Regions from separate parts of the Paenibacillus sp. W2I17 genome, predicted to be linked through region 2. Evidence: riboswitches for the same ligand, from Rfam matches in the RefSeq annotation. Region 2 holds a riboswitch; the other holds the start of a gene.
What was found. Region 2 has a riboswitch for FMN ahead of QF041_RS02700 (DMT family transporter). Riboswitches for the same ligand answer to the same signal wherever they lie in the genome.

Region 1 (9,804 bases), 500 kb from region 2:
CATCACTTACCCCGATGTGAGTAGACCAGGACAGTTGGGTCATATGTACACGAGTAAGGGTCTGCTTCAGCCAGAGCTTTAGCGCATCGGTAGCCCTCAGCATGATTTTGACATCTTTAACCCATTTTTTAACTTTACGTTTGTTGACTCGCTCGCTTCCCTCGGCCCTCCCTCTGGAATGATTCATGGATTGTTCGGTCTTGACCAGAAAACCTTCCTTCATATTGCGAAAAACAATACTCGGGATTTCATAGTTAATCCGCACAATTCCATAGAGAAGACGAACATTAATATTGGCGTAATCATCACTTTTATGTTTACTGAATGTAAAATGTACATGAACATTTGAGATGAGGACTGCGGCAATCAGCAATGCGAACAACAAACCGATTCCTCCAAGCCAAATCCACACAGGCCTTACCTCCAAGCCCTCAATTCTTTTTCTAGTCTAGTATGGCACTCTGGATAGGAAAAAATTCACGTCTGACCTAAAAATCCCATTTCATATTTGTTTGAAAACTGTTTTATTCATCATTTATCTAAAACATTGCACAAAAAAACCGACTCCACTGATGGGTGTCGGTTAGTATGAGCTTGCAAATTAGAGTGAAGAATCCGTATTATCATCTTCGCTGTCGATATGACTTAGATCATCCGCCGGATCAGCACTTTCCGGTTCCAGTTGTTGCAGATCCAGTTTGTTGAATAAAAGTTGTGTCTCTTCCTCCAGGTTTTCCGAATCTTCAAACAAGCCTGGTTCCGGAAGGTCTTTAATTGAAGCCAGTCCGAAATAATCCAGGAATGACTTGGTCGTTCCATACAGAATTGGTCGTCCGATCGCCTCGGCTCGTCCCACTTCAATAATCAAATCCTTATTCACAAGCGTATGAATGGCCCGCTCCGATTTTACACCGCGGATTTCCTCAATCTCTACCCGTGTAATGGGCTGCCGGTACGCTACAATAGCCAGCGTCTCCAGAGCCGCTTGGGATAAGGACGTGCGTGCTGGAGAGTACGCCAGTTTCTCAAAATACACAGCATGCTCAGGCAAGGTGCCCAGCTGAACTACACCAGCGATCTTGAGAATCTGTACACCTCGTCCCTGCTGTGAGAATTCATGAATCATCTCCTCAATCGCGTCCGTTACAAGTTCCACTCGCTGGTCGACGATCTCGGCGATTTGTTTGATACTCAGACCTTCTTCTCCGGACAAAAACAGCAGGCCTTCAATAATCGATTTCAATTTCGGAAAATCCATGATTCTTTGTTTCCCCTCTCCACTCCATAACAATATCCTCAAACATCCGTTCCTGATAACAGACAATCTGCTTCATCTTCATCAGTTCCAGCACCGCCAGAAAAGTGACAACAATCTCATGGCGATAGATATGCTCGTCCATCAACTTGGAGAATAACAGTCTGCCTCCCGGCCCCATACTTTCCAAAGCGCCGATGACATCCCGTATCCGGTCCTTAACCGAAATCTCATCCCGTTTGATTCGGGTTACAGTTGTGCGCTTCTCAGCCTTGCGTAGCGCCTTCTGAAAGGCTGCAATCAGGTCAGAGGTGTGTAAACCCTCAACCGGGTTTGATTGGGCTTCTACGGGCATATAGGGGCGCAGATCCTCGGGCTCTTTGGAAAATATAAGGCTGCGTTCCCACTCCCGTTCATGAAGATGACGCGCAATTCCCTTGTACTTGCGATATTCTATCAGACGTGCAATCAGCTCTGCACGTGGATCATAATCTTCTTCTTCCATAAAATCATAATCCTCGAAGTCCTCAATGACCGGTGGTTTGGGCAGTAAAAGTTTGCTCTTGATCGACAGCAGTGTTGCTGCCATGACCAGAAATTCACTCGTAATATCCAGTTCCAGTTCCTGCATCGAATGCAGATACGCCATGTATTGATCGGTAATATCGCTGATGGGAATATCCTGGATATGAATTTCAGCCTTATCAATCAGATGAAGCAGCAGATCCAAAGGCCCTTCAAAAGTCTCCAGTTTGTATGTAACTACCGTCACTAGACGAATCCTCCCGCCAGAAAAATACAAAACCCTGCTAAGCCGTCCGAATCCGGTTTCCCGTGTTCGTCTGCGCAAAGCAGGGCACTACTATTAAATAAGCACTATTTTAGCTGTTTCGTCAAGTTTGCCATCTCAATTGCCGCCGTAGCTGCATCCCAACCTTTGTTACCCGCCTTGGTTCCGGCACGTTCAATCGCTTGTTCAATATTTTCTGTTGTAACCAGTCCAAAGATCGTAGGCACGCCAGTTTTCAGGTTAATTGCCGCTATCCCTTTAGCCATCTCGTTGCACACATAATCGTAATGCGTAGTGGACCCACGAATGACAGTTCCCAAGGTAATTACTGCATCATACTTGCCGCTCTCCGCCATTTTCTGCGCAATCAAAGGGATTTCGAACGCACCTGGGACCCAAGCTACATCCACTTCCTCATCCTTCACGCCGTGACGTTTGAATGCATCGAGCGCTGCGCTAAGCAATTTGCTCGTGATGAATTCGTTGAAACGTCCAACAACAACTCCATATCTTAATCCTTCTGATACTAAATGTCCTTCAAAAAATTGTGCCATTCATGTCATCTCCCTAACGGTATAATGTAATGTAAGTAACGGAAATCCCTAATTAATCTCTTCCATAAATTACATGGTGAACGTTATTCATCTAAAAATATATTTACTGTTCGTTTTGCTCGATATCATCAAACTTGAGCATATGCCCCAGCTTGGCTTGCTTGGTATGAAGATACACCGTATTGTCCTCGTTCTCCTCCATCTGGATCGCGACACGCTCTACAACTTCAAGTCCATATCCTTCAAGGCCTTTAATTTTACGAGGGTTGTTAGTTAACAGTCTGATCTGACGAACTCCAAGGTCTTTCAGAATTTGAGCGCCAATTCCGTAATCACGCAAGTCGGCAGCAAAACCCAAACTCAGGTTTGCATCAACAGTATCCATACCTTCCTCTTGCAGCTTATAGGCTTTGAGTTTGTTGATCAGGCCAATACCCCGACCTTCCTGTCTCATATAGAGCAGTACGCCATTGCCTTCCTCGTGAATCTGTTTGAGTGCCGCATCAAACTGCGGACCACAGTCACAACGATGCGAATGGAACACATCACCTGTCAAACATTCAGAGTGCACACGTACTAGCACAGGTTTCGAACCATCAATTTCTCCTTTGACCAAAGCCACATGTTCCTTATTGTCCACAGCATTTGTATAAGCCACCGCTTGAAACTCACCAAAGTCCGTTGGCATGCGTACAGCCACTTCACGTTGAACCAGCTGCTCTTTTTCGTTACGGTAACGAATCATGTCCTGAATACTGATCAGCTTCAGATCATGTTTGCGGGCAATCTCCTGCAGATCCGGAAGTCTGGCCATCGTGCCATCTTCCTTAATCACTTCACAGATAACGCCAGCAGGGTAGGAACCACACATGATAGCGAGATCTACTGCAGCTTCCGTATGTCCGGCACGCCGAAGTACACCGCCGTCTTTTGCAATCAACGGGAACATGTGACCAGGCTTACGGAAGTCCCCAGCTTTCGCCTCAGGATCGATCAGACCTTTCACAGTAATAGAGCGTTCATGTGCCGAAATACCTGTTGTCGTATCTTTGTGGTCCACAGAAACGGTGAAGGCTGTTCCATGGAAATCCGTATTTTGTTGAACCATCGGTTTCAGGTTAAGTTCGTCCGCACGTTGTTGTGTAATCGGAACACAGACCAGACCTCTACCTTCAGTAATCATGAAATTAATGACTTCAGGTGTCGCCTTTTCGGCCAAAGCGATAAAATCGCCCTCATTCTCCCGATCTTCATCATCCACAACAATGACGGGTTTACCACGCATGAGATCATATATGGCTTCTTCTATTGTGTCCAGAATGGATTGTTCTGACATTGGTCCACCTCCAGTTTTTTTCTGTTCTCTATTTATGCAAATCCGTGATTGGCGAGAAAATCTTCACTGATACTGCGCGGCTTGCCAGCACCTGTCTCCCGATGTCCTCTCCCATACTGGAGCAGATGATCCACATATTTGCCCAAAATATCGCATTCGATATTAATGGTATCCCCTGTCTTTTTCACATTTAGTACAGTTTCACCAATGGTATGCGGGATAATGGAAACCGTGAATGCGGTATCCGACGTATGGACAACGGTCAAGCTAATGCCATCCAGTGTAACCGATCCTTTGGGGATCAGATATTTGAACAACTGGTGATCATCAGGTTTGATCTCAAACACAATTGCATTCTGATCACGTGTTATACTGCCAATCACTCCAGTACCATCGACATGGCCCTGAACGATATGTCCGCCAAAACGACCACCTGATTGCATGGCCCGCTCCAGATTAACTTTACTCCCAGATTGCAGCTGACTGAGATTGGTATGGCGGTAGGTTTCAGGCATTACATCAGCGGTAAAACCTCCACCTTCGAGCGTTGTCGCAGTTAAGCACACGCCGTTCACTGCTACACTATCACCAATCTTCAGATCGTCCATGATGGCGGAAGCTCCGATATTCAGGACCATCGCTTCGCCTTTCCGACCAATACGCCGGATCTGACCGACTTCTTCCACCAAACCGGTAAACATGCTGCCGCCTCCCTTTTTCAAGTTATAAAGAACCTAACTTACTTTTTTTCAAATTCATTTATTTATTCAGGCCACACTGGAATACCGCCAATGCTGATATTATCTCCAACTTGTTCGATCTCCAACTGATTCAATTGAATCGCCTGATTCATACGTTCCACACCCTCGAAGCGGAAGCTTCCAGGTGTATCATAACCGCCTACAATCTTTGGAGCGATAAACATCAGCAGTCGATCAACCAACCGTGCCTCCAGCATGGCTCCATTCAAGGTGCCTCCACCTTCAAGCAAAATTGAACCAATCTCACGCTCACCCAACTTGCTAAGTCCGTTTAACAGATCCACACGTGGTCCAGGACCACAGCGTATAATTTCGACGCCGTAGGCTTCCAAACGTTCAGCAGCTTCAGGACTGGCTTCGTCTGTTGTCAGCACCCATGTTGGAGCAAGACCATCCTTAACCATTTTGGCACCTACGGGAAGACGTAACTTGGAATCCACCACAATGCGCACTGGACTAATGCCTTCGACTTGCAAACGGGTTGTAAGTTCCGGATTATCGGCAATCACTGTGTCGACGCCAACCATAATTCCCTGGTGACGATGACGAAGGGCATGCACAATCTCACGAGCGGGCTCGTTGGAGATCCACTTGCTGTCTCCGCTGCGAGTAGCAATTTTGCCGTCCAAAGTAGTAGCCGTCTTCAGTGTCACAAAAGGTAGACCCGTTGTAATAAATTTAATGAATTTTTCATTCATGCGTCTTCCACGCTCACGCAGTACGCCAACTTCAACTTCAATGCCTTGTTGACGAAGCATGCTTATGCCCCTGCCGGATACTTGCGGATTTGGATCTTCACAACATACCACAACACGTTTCACCTTTTCATGAATCAGGCGTTCACTACAAGGTGGCGTCTTGCCATAATGACTACAAGGCTCAAGTGTAACGTATACCGTACTTCCTTCTGCATCACTGCCTGCCATGTTAAGTGCATGCACCTCTGCATGACCGGTTCCACGTTTCAGATGGCTTCCCAGGCCTACAATACGACCCTCTTTCACAACTACACATCCAACGACCGGATTAATCCCAGTCTGTCCCTGTGCTCGTTCCGCCATATCCAATGCAAGTGCCATATAAAATTCATCATTGATCATTTCCAAATCCGTTCACCCCGCGGTTTAAAGTCTTGTTTATTAAAAAATCCCCGTCGAACAATCAGTTCGATGGGGATGATGAGAGACAAATGTCACCAGCAGGAGTGAAATGGATACAGCACGCCAACACTTTGCCCAAAACTTCATTTCGGACAAGTGAAAATAGACACATACCTTAATGAACATCAATTACAGGTAAAGAGCTTTTATAGTGCGGCATATGTATGGAACTGTCCGGCGTAACCGGATCTTCCCTGCACAGTGCAAGACATCACACATCGTGACCGTGCAGCAATACTCCTGCTGAATGCAAACCTGTTAGGTCTGCACCTCTCCTTCTCCCATCCAGACTATACTGTCGGTTCTGGAATTACACCAGATCAGCCATCTGCCAATGGCAGACAGGTCACGGACTTTGCATCAAGTGCTGGACACATAGGTCCTTACACTTCCTGCATCACCGCCGGTAGGGAATTGCACCCTGCCCTGAAGGATTGCTTTCGTTATTACTTGGATGTTAGCACTTTAATGCCAAAAAATCAATTGTTTTTTGTTCCTTTTTGTCACATACTAACTTTTAATAAGCTAAGAAACAACAAAAAACCGCTTCCTCTTAAGGAGGTACGTTTTTTGCTTGGAGGCACATTTTCACATCCATCGTATCATTCTACATATCAGGAAAACACCAGCTCGCCATATGCTTTAATTCTTTAGCATTATGAAATGGAATGCGGTCAGGTTCTTGCAGGGGCGAAGTCGGAAGCGGGAACTCTCTTGCCACCCTTCTGACCCAACTTGTGGAATCAATCGCAATAGCCGAGCATTTCCAGCGTCCATTCGCTCTCGGTCGAAACGTCCCATGCAAATCTGCTTTTCCCGGCATCTCTGGAAAGACACCCTCCAGATATTCGACGATGACACGCTTGTCTCTGACTTCGTGACAGTATACAGTCACCCATACGCCTTCCCGGACCCGAACAGCATACACATCTCCAGACTGTACCTCCCCGGTACCTGCATCAGGAGATGCCTTTGGCACTTTTCCGCGAACACTTCTCTTCTTCTCCAATGCCCCTAAGATCGTGTCCTTTACAGCTGGACTCTCATCAGGCTTATCCGCAAGAGATATATTATTCAGATCAAAATCATGAAATATCTTGTTCAGGTTGTTCTCATTAATTCCGACAGATGAGTCCCACCACGCCAGAGGGGCCTGCACTTCAACCCGCACATTGGGGCGTGCGTCACGCTGCATGTAAGAGGTAAATTCCGTGATCATTCCGGGATGTTCCGGCGTATCCAATATGCCAATCAGAGCTAACGTCTCAAGCAAATCACGGTAGGCATATTCCTTCTGTGTAGGCAAAAGACGTTCCTTCTTGAGCGCTACTGCTGCCTTGCTGTAACGTGTTTTGGGAGGTAATTCGCGCAGCACCGTTAACACCGCACGGAATGTCCAGCGGTCGTACTCATTGGGTATTGGAAGCTCCTGCGCGGCAGCCAGCTCTCGAAGTGCCAACACATATCCAAAAGGATCACCGTCCAACGGGGTTCCATTGGTCATCCGCCAATACCATTGCAGCGTTGTGTCGGTTGCTTGATCTACACTTAATCCGCAGATCTTACAAGTGTTCGAAGATGGATATGGCGTATGTTCATGACTTGGCATACTGCTCGCAATAAGCTTGCCCGTAAGCAACGAGCGCCAGATCATGGGTGCTGACCACAAAGAGGATACAAAGGCCTGCGCTGCATCATTGATCGTCCATTGATTTGCAACTTTTTTCAGCTCAGTAATCGTTTCATCATGTTGTGGACGTACAAATCGATTCGGTTCATGCCCGGCTGCCTCAAGCGCTTCTCGATCCTTTACGGATAGACTATCCGGAACGACATGCCGCGATGCCTGCAGTTCTTCATCCCACAACGTGCGCTCACTATAAATTTGTTTTAACAAGCTTAGCTGAGTAACCATATCCAAGGTTTGATTCATCCTTTCTAATCATCGATTTCAAGTATGTAAAAAAATAAAAAAAGTGCTTCTATAAAAGAAGCACTTCATGTTTGGATCCAGTTAAGGTGAAGGTATTAAGCTTCTACAACTTCAACAGTTTCCATTTTGTCTTTACCTTCTAAAGCGTCCACGAACTCCATACCTTTAGTTACTTTACCAAATACCGTATGTTGTCCATCCAAATGTGGTTGCGGTTGGTAGCAGATGTAGAACTGGCTTCCACCTGTGTTACGGCCAGCATGTGCCATAGCAAGTGTTCCGCGCTCATGTTTGTTCGGGTTAATTTCACAGTTGATTGTGTAACCTGGGCCACCTGCACCGGAACCGTTAGGGCATCCGCCTTGAGCTACAAAGCCCGGGATAACGCGGTGGAATGTAAGACCATTGTAGAAACCGGAGTTAGCCAGTTTCTCAAAGTTTGCTACTGTGTTTGGAGCTTCTTGATCGAACAGATCGATCAGAACTTCTCCGCCGTTTGCCAATTTAATTTTCGCTTGTTTCGCCATATGTAAATGACTCCTTTCGTATTGACCATCGTTAATGGTGCCAGAACGCATGACCCTGGGCCAAGCATTACAGCACTTTTCTTAGTGTACACCGAAAATGTCTGGATCGCAAAAAAAACGGCAACTTTTTTCATGATTTAGCTCAAATACGCAAAAAGCAGACAAAAAAGGAAGTTCCCTTTTCATCTGCTTTAACTGTAAAACGAATTAGCGAGTTACTGGCTGTTTTGCAATGCGCGCTGGTACCAGGTCATTCTGGATGATATCTTGATACGTCTCACGGCGTACCACGACATCTCCTTGACCGTCTTTGACAAATACAACAGCCGGACGACGAATCCGGTTGTAGTTGCTCGCCATGGAGTAGTTATACGCACCTGTGCAAGCTACAGCGAGCAGATCGCCGCTTTCTACTTTTGGCAGATCCAGATCCCAGATCAACATATCGCCACTCTCGCAGCATTTACCAGCGACAGATACCGTTTCCTGAGCAGCCTCATTCGCACGATTCGCAAGCACGGCTTCGTACTTGGATTCATACAAAGCAGGACGTGGGTTATCGGTCATACCACCATCAACGGCAACGTATTTACGCACGCCTGGAATGTCTTTGCTTGTTCCAACGGTATACAACGTTGTTCCCGCTTCACCTACGATGCTGCGGCCTGGCTCAACCCAGATCTCAGGTACGGCATAGCCGATTTGAGCAAAATGATTTTTAACGGCATCTGTAATAGCCTTCACATATTGCGCAACTTCAAGTGGCGTATCTCCGTCGATATACCGAATTCCGAATCCACCACCAAGGTTAACTACTTTGAAAGCAACATTAAGGCGCTCATATACACTTGCTGCAAATTCAGCAACACGTTGAACAGCCATCTGGAAGCCTTCAACTTCGAAGATCTGGGAACCGATGTGGGAATGCACACCGAGCAATACCAGGTTAGACTGCTTGGAAGCCAAGTCAATCGCTTCAAATGCTGTACCATTGCCAATATCGAATCCAAATTTGGAATCCGTTTGACCTGTGGAAATATATTCATGCGTATGTGCCTCAACACCTGGCGTCACACGAAGCAAAATGTTTACTTTACGATTTTTGTCCGCTGCTACAGCCTGCAACAGATGCAATTCATTGAAGTTATCAACAACAAAGCATCCAATCTCCGCATCAAGAGCCATTTCGATCTCTTCCAGCGTTTTGTTGTTACCGTGGAAGTGAATGCGCTCAGCCGGGAAACCTGCTTGCAGTGCAGTAAACAGTTCACCATCAGATACAACATCCAGGGAAAGTCCTTCTTCAGCTGCAAGGGCACACATCGCCATTACACAGAATGCTTTACTTGCGTAAGCAACCTGGAAGCCCAATCCGGAAGCACGGAATGCTTCCATGTATTCTCTGCAACGCTCGCGAACCAATTGCTCGTCCACAACGTACAGGGGAGTTCCAAATTGTTCTTTCAGATCTGTTGCATCAACTCCGCC
Region 2 (9,804 bases):
CCATGTTCCAACCGCTGGTGTCTGACTCTTGCCACTAACCTTGGAGAAGACAGGTGACAGTAGTCCGTCACGAGACATGGAATAGAGCAAACGTGTCTGACCATACATCATGACCAGCAATACGGTCGTAATGCCGGCAATCGCTCCAAGAGATACAATCCAGGACAATCCCTTCAATTGAACAAATTCAAATGCAAATGCAACCGGATCACTTACATTCAGCATGTTATAAGGCACAATCCCTGTGAGGATCAACGATACAACAATGTAGAGAACGGTACAGATTGCAAGTGACGCAATAATTCCAATCGGCAAATCCCGTTGTGGCTGTTTAACTTCTTCTGCCGCTGTGGAGACCGCATCAAATCCGATGTAGGCGAAAAATACCGTAGCTGCTCCAGCTGTTACACCTGAGATACCAAAAGGCAAAAATGGCTGCCAGTTGGTTGGCTCTACATAGAAAACACCTACACCAATGAAGATCAGCACAACAATAATTTTAATCGCTACCATGATGCCGTTCGCACGAGCCGCTTCCTTCACCCCTCGGGTAAGCAGGAAAGTGATAATTAAAGTAATGACAGCAGCCGTGATGTCAAAATAGGTTCCCTTTTCCGGACTGAACGCACTCGTCAGCGCATGGGGTAACTCCAATCCAAATCCGGACAATAACGTCTGGAAGTATCCAGACCATCCACTGGCTACCGCCGCACTCGCGAATCCATACTCTAATATCAGATCCCATCCCAGAATCCAGGCAATCACTTCGCCAAAAGCCGTATAACTATACGTGTACGCACTACCCGATGCCGGTATGCTTGAGGCAAATTCCGAGTAACACAATGCTGCGAATGCACATATGATACCTGCCAGCAAAAATGACAGTACAAGGCCCGGGCCAGCATACGTTGCGGCAGCTACACCGGTCAGCACAAAAATCCCCGTACCAATAATAGCTCCTACGCCAAGTGTGGTTAAGTCCAACGGACCGAGTGCCCGTTTCAATCTACTGCTGTTATCACACGCTGAGGCAATTGGTTTTTTACGAAATAATGAAGATCGTTGTTTGTTCTCACGCATGGTCATGTTCCTCTCGTCATGAATCTTGAATGTGTTATGGATGTAATGGAGATTGGATGGTTTTCCATCTGTTCTATGAAAAAGTCATTTGTTCTATCTTATCGATCACCTATAAAAACCTAGCGAATTCTACACGTTATCGCGTTGCTTGGTTAAATTTATTTTGAAAGATCACTTATTTTGTTCTTTTTTCGCGAATATTATCATGATCTGTTGCACGTGGATGAATATGAAAATGGATTTAAAACAAAACTGCGTATAATTTATATTATGCGCAGTTTTTATGAGCCTAATTTTCCGCGAAAAACACCTTTAACACCTTGTTATCTGAAGTTAAGAAAAAGAGAGCTCTTTTCGTCTTTTTCCGCTGTATCTTCCTCCCTTATCCTGTCTAATTCCACGATATGACGGCATGTAAAAGAGCCACATATCATTATGCGGCCCTTTATTTCTTACTATAGGTTCACGAGAAAGCAATTCTCTCTGCATCTGACATCCGGTATTGGGTTAACAAATAATCTTTGCTCTGCATCGCCGTATCCCGAATCGCATCCAGATCAACATTCAAAAGTTTGCCCTCTCGCTTCACAAGTCTACCTGCCACAAAGACCGTATCCACATTGGATGGATTGGCAAATTGCACGACAGCGCCGATTGGATCATGGACGGGGAACATATTCAGATCGGTAGTACGAATCATGATCAAATCCGCTTCCTTTCCGGGGGTCAGCGTTCCGACCTTCTGCTCCAATCCCAATGCTTGGGCACCAGCTGAAGTTGCAAATCTCAGCACTTGGCTAGACTGCAAGTTCAACTCACCAGGCATCTCACCCTGCTGCAAAAGTTGTTCATTGGCTCTGGATCGTTCAGCCTGAAGTGCAAACTTCATCTGCGAGAACATATCTCCGCCTGTGGACGTTACCACATCTACACCAAGTGTAGGGGTTCCCCCATGTTCAAGAAAATAGCCGGTGGCCGGATATCCATGACCCATCATCATTTCAACCTCAGGTGTGACCGACAAGGAAGCGCCGCTATCTGCCAGCATTTTGTATTCATCCATGCCCATGGTGTTACCATGAACGATATTCACCCGTGGACTTAACAGTCCCGCTTCGTACAAGTGACTGATCGAGCGATCCACAGATCCCCAACTGCCAAATCCGGCATGCATGGAACAGATCGCATCCAGTTCTTGTGCTAGTTCGATCTCTTTCACGGTTGTATCCCAATGACTGAACTCCGGACCACGAATGGCCAGCCCATAAGTAAGTAATTGATCCTGTGATGAAAAATATCGTTCTTTGACTCTTCTCACATCATTATTCGAATACGTGAGTTGACTATCCCGATTCCAGTAGTCCGTCTCACCAGGGACTCCGTGAGCAAATACCGCCCGAATGCCAGCATCCTGAAGTCCACGAATCAGTTCATCCGTATGGTCAGAGGAATACGGCATGCTCCAATCCAACACTGTCGTCACTCCTGCGTTAAGCGCTTCCAAGGAACCGAGCAGGTTGGCAATATAACTATCTTGTGGACGGAGCTTGCTTCCCATCGCACCATAATAGAGATTTTGCAAATAAACTGGTAACGACCAGTTGGTTCCCGCTGTTTTGACAAGTGATTCCCACATATGCCGATGCGTGTCCACCAGCCCAGGCATAATAATCATCGATGAAGCATCAATGATCTCCGCATCCGGAATATCCAGGTCGGGCTGGATCGCCATGATCAGTGAATCCTGAATCAGAACGTCCGCCCTCTTATACTGTCCAATTCGAGCATCCATCGACAACACACAGCCATTTTTCAACAGATAACTTGTCCGCACAAGACACATCTCCCATCTGATTTGGTTTGAAAGACGATCACATCCTGCTTACGAATCCGTACTGCTTCTGACTATTTTTTCGCTAGTATATATACATTATATAGTTATTGTTAGTATTTATCAATTTTGGGATTTTCGTTTCGCCCGAAATCTTCTGACCTTCATCAGATTTCCACACATCTTATCATCACAGTACTTCTGTGTTCTGCTTCGGGTATCATCATAGAACATCCAGCGACAATCCGAATTATCACAGATCCGGATCCTGCCGCCTTCTCCCTCTACCAAAGTCAAAGCAAAGTCAGCAGCTACCTCAGCCATAACCTGACTCCAATGTGCTTCTACAGCTACCAGTTGGAGTTTCAGTTCCTGATCAATTGTAGTCAATGTTCTTCTCACATGCCCTGCTTGCATAACGCCGTTCAACCATTGTTTATCTATATCCGCTTAGTGATGCTCCGGAAGACAAGCGGGCTCCAAGAGCCATCAATTCGTTCCTGAAGTTTCTCATCGACAACTCATCTTCTGGAGATGCAGGGACAGAAGCGTTAAGTTGCCATCGATCCAGAAAGTCTTGCTGCCAGCTCGCCTTCCCAAGCCTGTCCTCCGATCGATCTCCCCCACGCCAGTCGTGATAATCGCTGTTTACAAAATCGGTCCATAACCTGTCCATATATACCTCCGTTTATTGTAACCATCTAATTAAATAAAGAAGGTTACAACTCATCTTTGATGTGTTATATTAAGTGTAACCTCATTAATCAGTTTTAGCTAGTTACATCACAATTATACGCAAGGAGGAAAAGGCAATGACAAAAACAACAGCACTAGATGTGTTACTTATTCAAAAGGATGATACTTGGGATCAATGTAATTGGATTGTACCTTTGTCGAAATCCTTGGAGGGGCTTACAGCAGAACAAGCAGCCTGGATTCCACCCTCAGGGGGATTAAGCATCTGGCAGTTGGTTAACCATATGTATTATTACAACCATCGCTTATTATGTCGCATGCAAGGTAAGGAGCCCACCCTTCCTGCTGTAGACTCCAATGAATACACATTTGGGAATCCTGGAGATCCAACGGACGCAGCCGGATGGAATACACTGCTACAGGGTACAACTCGATTAGCCCAACAGTTGCGAGATCAATTGGCTGCACTACAAGAGTCAGATCTTGAAGCCGCATATATGGATTCCGAAGAGAAATGGGCACACGAACTAGCTCGCTGGGTACTCCATGATGCGTATCACGCAGGTCAGATCGTGCTCCTTCGCAGACAGCAAGGAAGCTGGAAAATCATTTTCTAAAAAAAATGCTTGAACTGCTAGCGCTTACAGGAATAAGATGAACTTATTAATGTTACAGCTTGTTCAACACACTATATAATTGAATAGGATCTTCGGGGTAGGGTGCAATTCCCAACCGGCGGTGATGTTCTTCGGAACCAGCCCGCGACTCGCTATAAGTTCTTAACAAAGGACATTTAGCGACTGACTTGGTGTGAATCCAAGGCCGACGGTACAGTCCGGATGAGAGAAGATCAACACATTGACATGCCGTTCACGGGAAGGCCTCTTTCCTGACGCATGTCCTTGGATGAGCCCCCGTTTATTTGGTATATACCAAAACGGGGGCTTTTGTCGATTTTGCCAACTGAAGATTCCGTGTTCTGACGAAGGAGTCCTGAATATGGAAAAGACATCAGCAGCATCACCTGTTTACCGCAATGAACGAAGTAATACCGGATTCTGGCTTGTAGTTCTCGGCGCCGCCTTATGGGGTGTCGACCCACTCTTCCGCATTATTTTGCTAAACACGATGACATCCACGCAGATTGTACTTGTGGAACACATCATCGTCAGTCTTATTGCCATTCCCGTGCTGTGGAAATTCCGGTCTGACCTGAAAAACCTGCGTGCTCGCCACTGGATTGCCGTGATTTTTATCTCATGGGGAGGATCAGCACTCGCAACGGTATTGTTCACCATGGCACTAACACATAATGATCCGAATACGGTACTTTTATTACAAAAAATGCAACCACTCTTCGCCATCGTGCTGGCTAAACTGTTATTAAAAGAAACCTTGCCACGTCGCTTCGGTGGATTGTTCTTCATTGCATTAGCAGGAACCTACCTGCTTACATTTGGCTTCACATTGCCATTAGGTAACTGGGACAACTGGATTCATGCTGGAAGCTTGTTATCCCTTGGGGCTGCTGCCTTATGGGGAGGTTCAACCGTTATGGGCCGATTGATGCTGGGACAGGCGCGTTATGAAACGGTCACCTCCCTGCGCTTTGTAGTTGCTCTCCCGCTTCTGATCTTTATGACGTGGAATGAAGGTGCGGCATGGACGTTTCCGTCCGGAACGGGTGAACAGACTGCTGTCATCCTCAACATTCTCGGTCAGGCATTGTTACCAGGTTTGCTCAGTCTTCTGTTGTATTACAAAGGTCTGTCGTCAACCAAAGCATCTGTTGCAACACTCGCAGAACTTAGCTTCCCGATGGCGGGTGTGTTAGTGAACTGGATTGCTTTCCGTACACTAATTACATGGGAGCAGCTGCTTGGTTTTATCCTGATCTGGGTGGCCCTCTTCGCCATTTCCAGACAGCAGGAAAGATCATCAACTGCGGCTGATGCTGCACCGAAGCTGCGTACAGAGTAAGTGGATATATCTGAGGTTCACATATCAACAAATAGTCAAATATAAAATAAAACCATTGCACATCAAATTAGATGAGCAGTGGTTTTTTTATTTCCATTACTCGATATTACTCGATTATTTTCTCAATTAGCAATATGAGCTATTAAACCTGCGCTTTATTTCTATATCGCAAATGCAAATGCCCCTCTTTTCCCTCCTCTCATACCGAATATCAAAATCATCGCGCTAAGTCTCTTCTATGTTTTGTCTTTTATCCAATCCGGTGGTACGATGACATATGGAATAAACAGATGAATTATATTCAGAGAGGAACGATCATGATGTCTTCATTCTCATATACCTCCTACGACGCCGTAGGTTTGGCTGAACTGATCCGATCCCGGGAGATATCCCCGGTTGAAATGCTGGAAGCGGCGTTTGCACGCCTTGAAGAAGTGAATCCGCAACTTAATGCGGTTATTCGTACATATGAAAATCGCGCACGGGAGGAAGCCGGTTTGGTTCGCCCTGGAGAACAACCCTTTGCCGGTGTTCCCCTGCTCCTGAAAGATATCTCGCAATCCTTGGAAGGTGAATTTCTGACTTCAGGCTCCCGTTTGTTCAGCGAGCATCGGGCATTACGCAATTCCAATTTTGTCACTCGACTCCGTGATGCAGGCTTTATCTTCATAGGACATACCAATACGCCTGAATTTGGTTTGAAAAATATTACCGAGCCCCGTCTTCATGGCCCAACTCGCAATCCATGGAATATCAATCACTCCCCAGGTGGGTCAAGTGGTGGTGCCGCTGCTGCTGTAGCTTCGGGTATTGTTCCTCTTGCCGGAGCCAGTGACGGAGGAGGTTCGATTCGTATCCCGGCTTCCTTTAGCGGATTGTTTGGATTAAAGCCAACGCGCGGACGGACACCTGTGGGGCCTGGAGTTGGTCGTCAATGGCAAGGCGCATCCATTGATTTTGCCCTATCCCGCTCGGTTCGGGACAGCGCCGCCCTGCTCGATACTTTGCAAGTCATTCAACCCGAAGCTGCGTTCCATGCTCCACTCTTTCCAGGCAGTTACTTGGCTGATATGAGCTATCCACATCAACGAAAACTGAAAATTGCATACACAACGGATTCGCCCGTGGGCACACCTGTCAGCGCAGAAGCCAAAGAGTCTGTATACAAGCTCGTTCGCTGGTTGGAAGATCAAGGTCATCATGTTGAAGAAAAACTGAGTCCAGTCAATGGAGTCAGGTTGATGGAGAACTATTACATGATGAACAGTGGTGAGATGGCCGCCATGATCTCTTCCATGGAACGATCCATGGGCCGGGCTCTGACCTCTGATGATATGGAGATTGAATCCTGGGTTCTGGCTGAAGCTGGCAAAAAGGTGTCCGCTGCGGAATTTGTACATAGCTTAGCAGAATGGGATGTAGCTGCAGCTCAGATGTCTACCTTGTTTGAACGTTATGACTTCTACGTCACACCTGTTAATGCTTTTCCTGCGCCTAAGATTGGTGAATTAACACCTCATGACGAACAGATCCGTAATCTGATGCGAATTAGTGAATTGGACAAGACCCAGCAGCAGCAACTCATCTATGAAATGTTTGAGCCGAGTCTCACCTATACTCCGTTCACCCAGCTTGCGAATCTGACAGGCCAACCTGCGATTAGTGTGCCTCTTCATATGACACCAGAAGGTTTGCCAATGGGTGTTCAGGTGATGGCAACCAAGGGACGTGAAGATTGGTTATTACATCTGGCTGGACAGCTTGAAAAGTCAGAATTATGGATCGGGATGAATGGTAACCCACTTTTTCCAGTCTAAAAATACACGTTGCACTCCTACCAGCAGACCTGTTCTGCTGGTTTTTCCTTTTTGAATAACAAGATAAAATAGTTTGGATTCATTTGGTTTACATAATAAATATGATGTTAATCTATATGACATCCTCCATTCCCTGTTCAGTGCATAATTTTATAGAATACAGGCGATCATAAGTTGGTGGTAAATTAACATACTGGAGGGAAATCAAATCATGGGTATTCTAAGTGGCAACCCCAAGAACGAGCCGATGCATTATGGTGAAATCTTTAGTGTATGGCAATGTTCCACAATAGCCAAAGGCGCTGTGTCTTGCTATCAAGCTTATATGAGTCATGCAGGAGATAAAGATTTAAAGAAAATATTGGAAGATCTGCTGGACCAAGCCAAACTCGAAATTAAAGAATGCGATACACTATTGACTGAAAATGGTATTGCCCCTGCACCAACACTGCCAGAAAAGACCACATGTTGAGTTTGAGGATATCCCGGCTGGCGCAAGATTCACAGATCCTGAGATTGCTGCAAAAGTAACAGCCGATACAGCCATGGGTCTGGTTGCTGCAAGCCAAACGATTGGGCAATCGATCAGAGAAGATATTGGCGCGCTATTTGCTAAATATCATGCGACCAAAACAGCTCTAGGCCTCCGAATTCTTCAAATGAACAAAGAAAAAGGTTGGCTTATTCCCCCACCGCTTCAAGTCAAAAGACCGGATTCAGAATAGAGTTCATTGGAAGACGTGTACAATATGTTGTAGTGAATTGAAGAGACAAAGCAGGAGAAGCCCCCATTCTTCTGCTTTGTCTTTTTGCTATTTTACTGTTTAATTTCCAATGATCAGGTTAATAAAATTTTGAATTCATTCAGAAATTTAAACATTATTGGAGGGAATCATATGTTTCGACATCAAAAAGAGTTGCAATTTGAAGTCAAAGTAGATCGTCCCGATCCCATGCTGGCACGTCAGGTTCAAGAAGTATTGGGAGGACAATTTGGTGAAATGACCGTCATGATGCAGTATCTTTTTCAGGGCTTCAATTGTCGAGGTGAAGAGAAATATAAAGATATGCTCATGGATATTGGCACCGAAGAAATTGGACATGTCGAGATGCTCTGCTCATTGATCAGTCAGTTGCTGGATGGTGCTACTCCTGAGGAACAACAACAAGCCGCTGAGGATCCTGTGACAGCTGCAATTATGGGCGGTATCAACCCACAACATCTGCTCGTCAGCGGTCTTGGTGGTTTGCCAACCAACTCAAACGGTGTTCCGTGGAATGGTTCTTATATCGTGGCAAGCGGTAACTTGCTTGCAGACATGCGTTCCAATTTGCATGCCGAGAGTCAGGGTCGCCTTCAGGTAGCAAGACTGTACCATATGACAACAGATGAAGGCGTACGGGCTACTTTCCGTAAAATGTTAGCACGTGACCGTTATCACCAGTATCAATGGATGGCAGCTATTCAGGAACTGGAGGAAAAAAACGGAGTCGTTGTTCCAGCTTCTTTCCCTCCAGAAGCCGAGCAAGAATCTCAGCCGCAGGCCTATGAATTCTGGAATCTCTCCGAGGGAACTGAATCCGCCGAAGGTTTATGGGCTACAGGAAGTGCACCTGATGGAACCGGAGACTATGTATATATCTCCAATCCTGTTCCAAAGGGACAGATACCTGAGCCCGTCATCCCTGCTACAGAACTTCATCATGACCTGGATATGAAATCAACAGACAAATAAAGTTTTGATTTCTATTTTTTAAAATATTTTGAATTAATTCTGTTTATATGATTTATAGCAGGGTACAACATAATAGAATAATCAATTCTGGAGGTGCTTAATGATGGCAACTAAGGAACTTGCATTACATGAGAAACTCGAAGTACATGAACTGCTAACTCTCAAAACTTCGTGTGCCACCAAAGCCGTAACGATGCTGGAACTCGTAAAAGACGACACACTAAAATCCTTAATCGAAGAAGATTTGGACAACTCTTCAAAAGCTATTGAAGAATTAAAATCCCTATTAAAATAAGGAGGGTTCTCTTATGACTACAACCAAAACGAAAGAAATGCTCGTTAAAGCCATTGCTCCCATGGATGATTTGGCCATTGCTACCGATATGCTCCTCTCTGCTAAGTCAGCGGTACGTACCTATGCAATAGCTCTTACCGAAACTGCAACCCCCCGAGTTCGGAAAGTCCTTAAGGCTCAATTGGATACTGCAATCGAAACCCACCAAAAGATCGCAGATTATATGATCAAAAATGAGATGTATCATCCCTATAGTATAGAAGAGCAAGTTGAACACGATTTACAGAAGTCAGACATGGCGTTGAAATTGTTGGATGACAACTAATGGTTAACGCCTAAAGCGACTCAGTTACGACCGGGTCGTTTTTT

Region 1: another riboswitch for FMN. It lies ahead of ribD (bifunctional diaminohydroxyphosphoribosylaminopyrimidine deaminase/5-amino-6-(5-phosphoribosylamino)uracil reductase RibD); the one in region 2 lies ahead of QF041_RS02700 (DMT family transporter).

The regions. Positions count from the first base shown of each region.
Region 1 covers NZ_JAUSXM010000001.1:76,391-86,194, reverse strand. The annotation lists gene QF041_RS00450 (DUF2953 domain-containing protein) at 1-412, opposite strand, end outside; gene scpB (SMC-Scp complex subunit ScpB) at 602-1,258, opposite strand; gene QF041_RS00440 (segregation and condensation protein A) at 1,227-2,027, opposite strand; gene ribH (6,7-dimethyl-8-ribityllumazine synthase) at 2,132-2,599, opposite strand; gene QF041_RS00430 (bifunctional 3,4-dihydroxy-2-butanone-4-phosphate synthase/GTP cyclohydrolase II) at 2,703-3,935, opposite strand; gene ribE (riboflavin synthase) at 3,968-4,636, opposite strand; gene ribD (bifunctional diaminohydroxyphosphoribosylaminopyrimidine deaminase/5-amino-6-(5-phosphoribosylamino)uracil reductase RibD) at 4,699-5,802, opposite strand; FMN riboswitch at 6,126-6,294, opposite strand; gene QF041_RS00415 (hypothetical protein) at 6,464-7,771, opposite strand; gene QF041_RS00410 (peptidylprolyl isomerase) at 7,885-8,316, opposite strand; gene lysA (diaminopimelate decarboxylase) at 8,524-9,804, opposite strand, start outside.
Region 2 covers NZ_JAUSXM010000001.1:578,558-588,361, reverse strand. The annotation lists gene bcaP (branched-chain amino acid transporter BcaP) at 1-1,080, opposite strand, end outside; gene QF041_RS02720 (amidohydrolase family protein) at 1,544-2,923, opposite strand; gene QF041_RS02715 (CGNR zinc finger domain-containing protein) at 3,035-3,313, opposite strand; gene QF041_RS02710 (ABATE domain-containing protein) at 3,348-3,587, opposite strand; gene QF041_RS02705 (DinB family protein) at 3,724-4,224, shown strand; FMN riboswitch at 4,309-4,462, shown strand; gene QF041_RS02700 (DMT family transporter) at 4,607-5,587, shown strand; gene QF041_RS02695 (amidase) at 5,908-7,404, shown strand; partial or broken gene QF041_RS02690 (DUF3231 family protein) at 7,616-8,129, shown strand; gene QF041_RS02685 (manganese catalase) at 8,301-9,140, shown strand; gene QF041_RS02680 (spore coat protein) at 9,241-9,435, shown strand; gene QF041_RS02675 (spore coat protein) at 9,449-9,760, shown strand.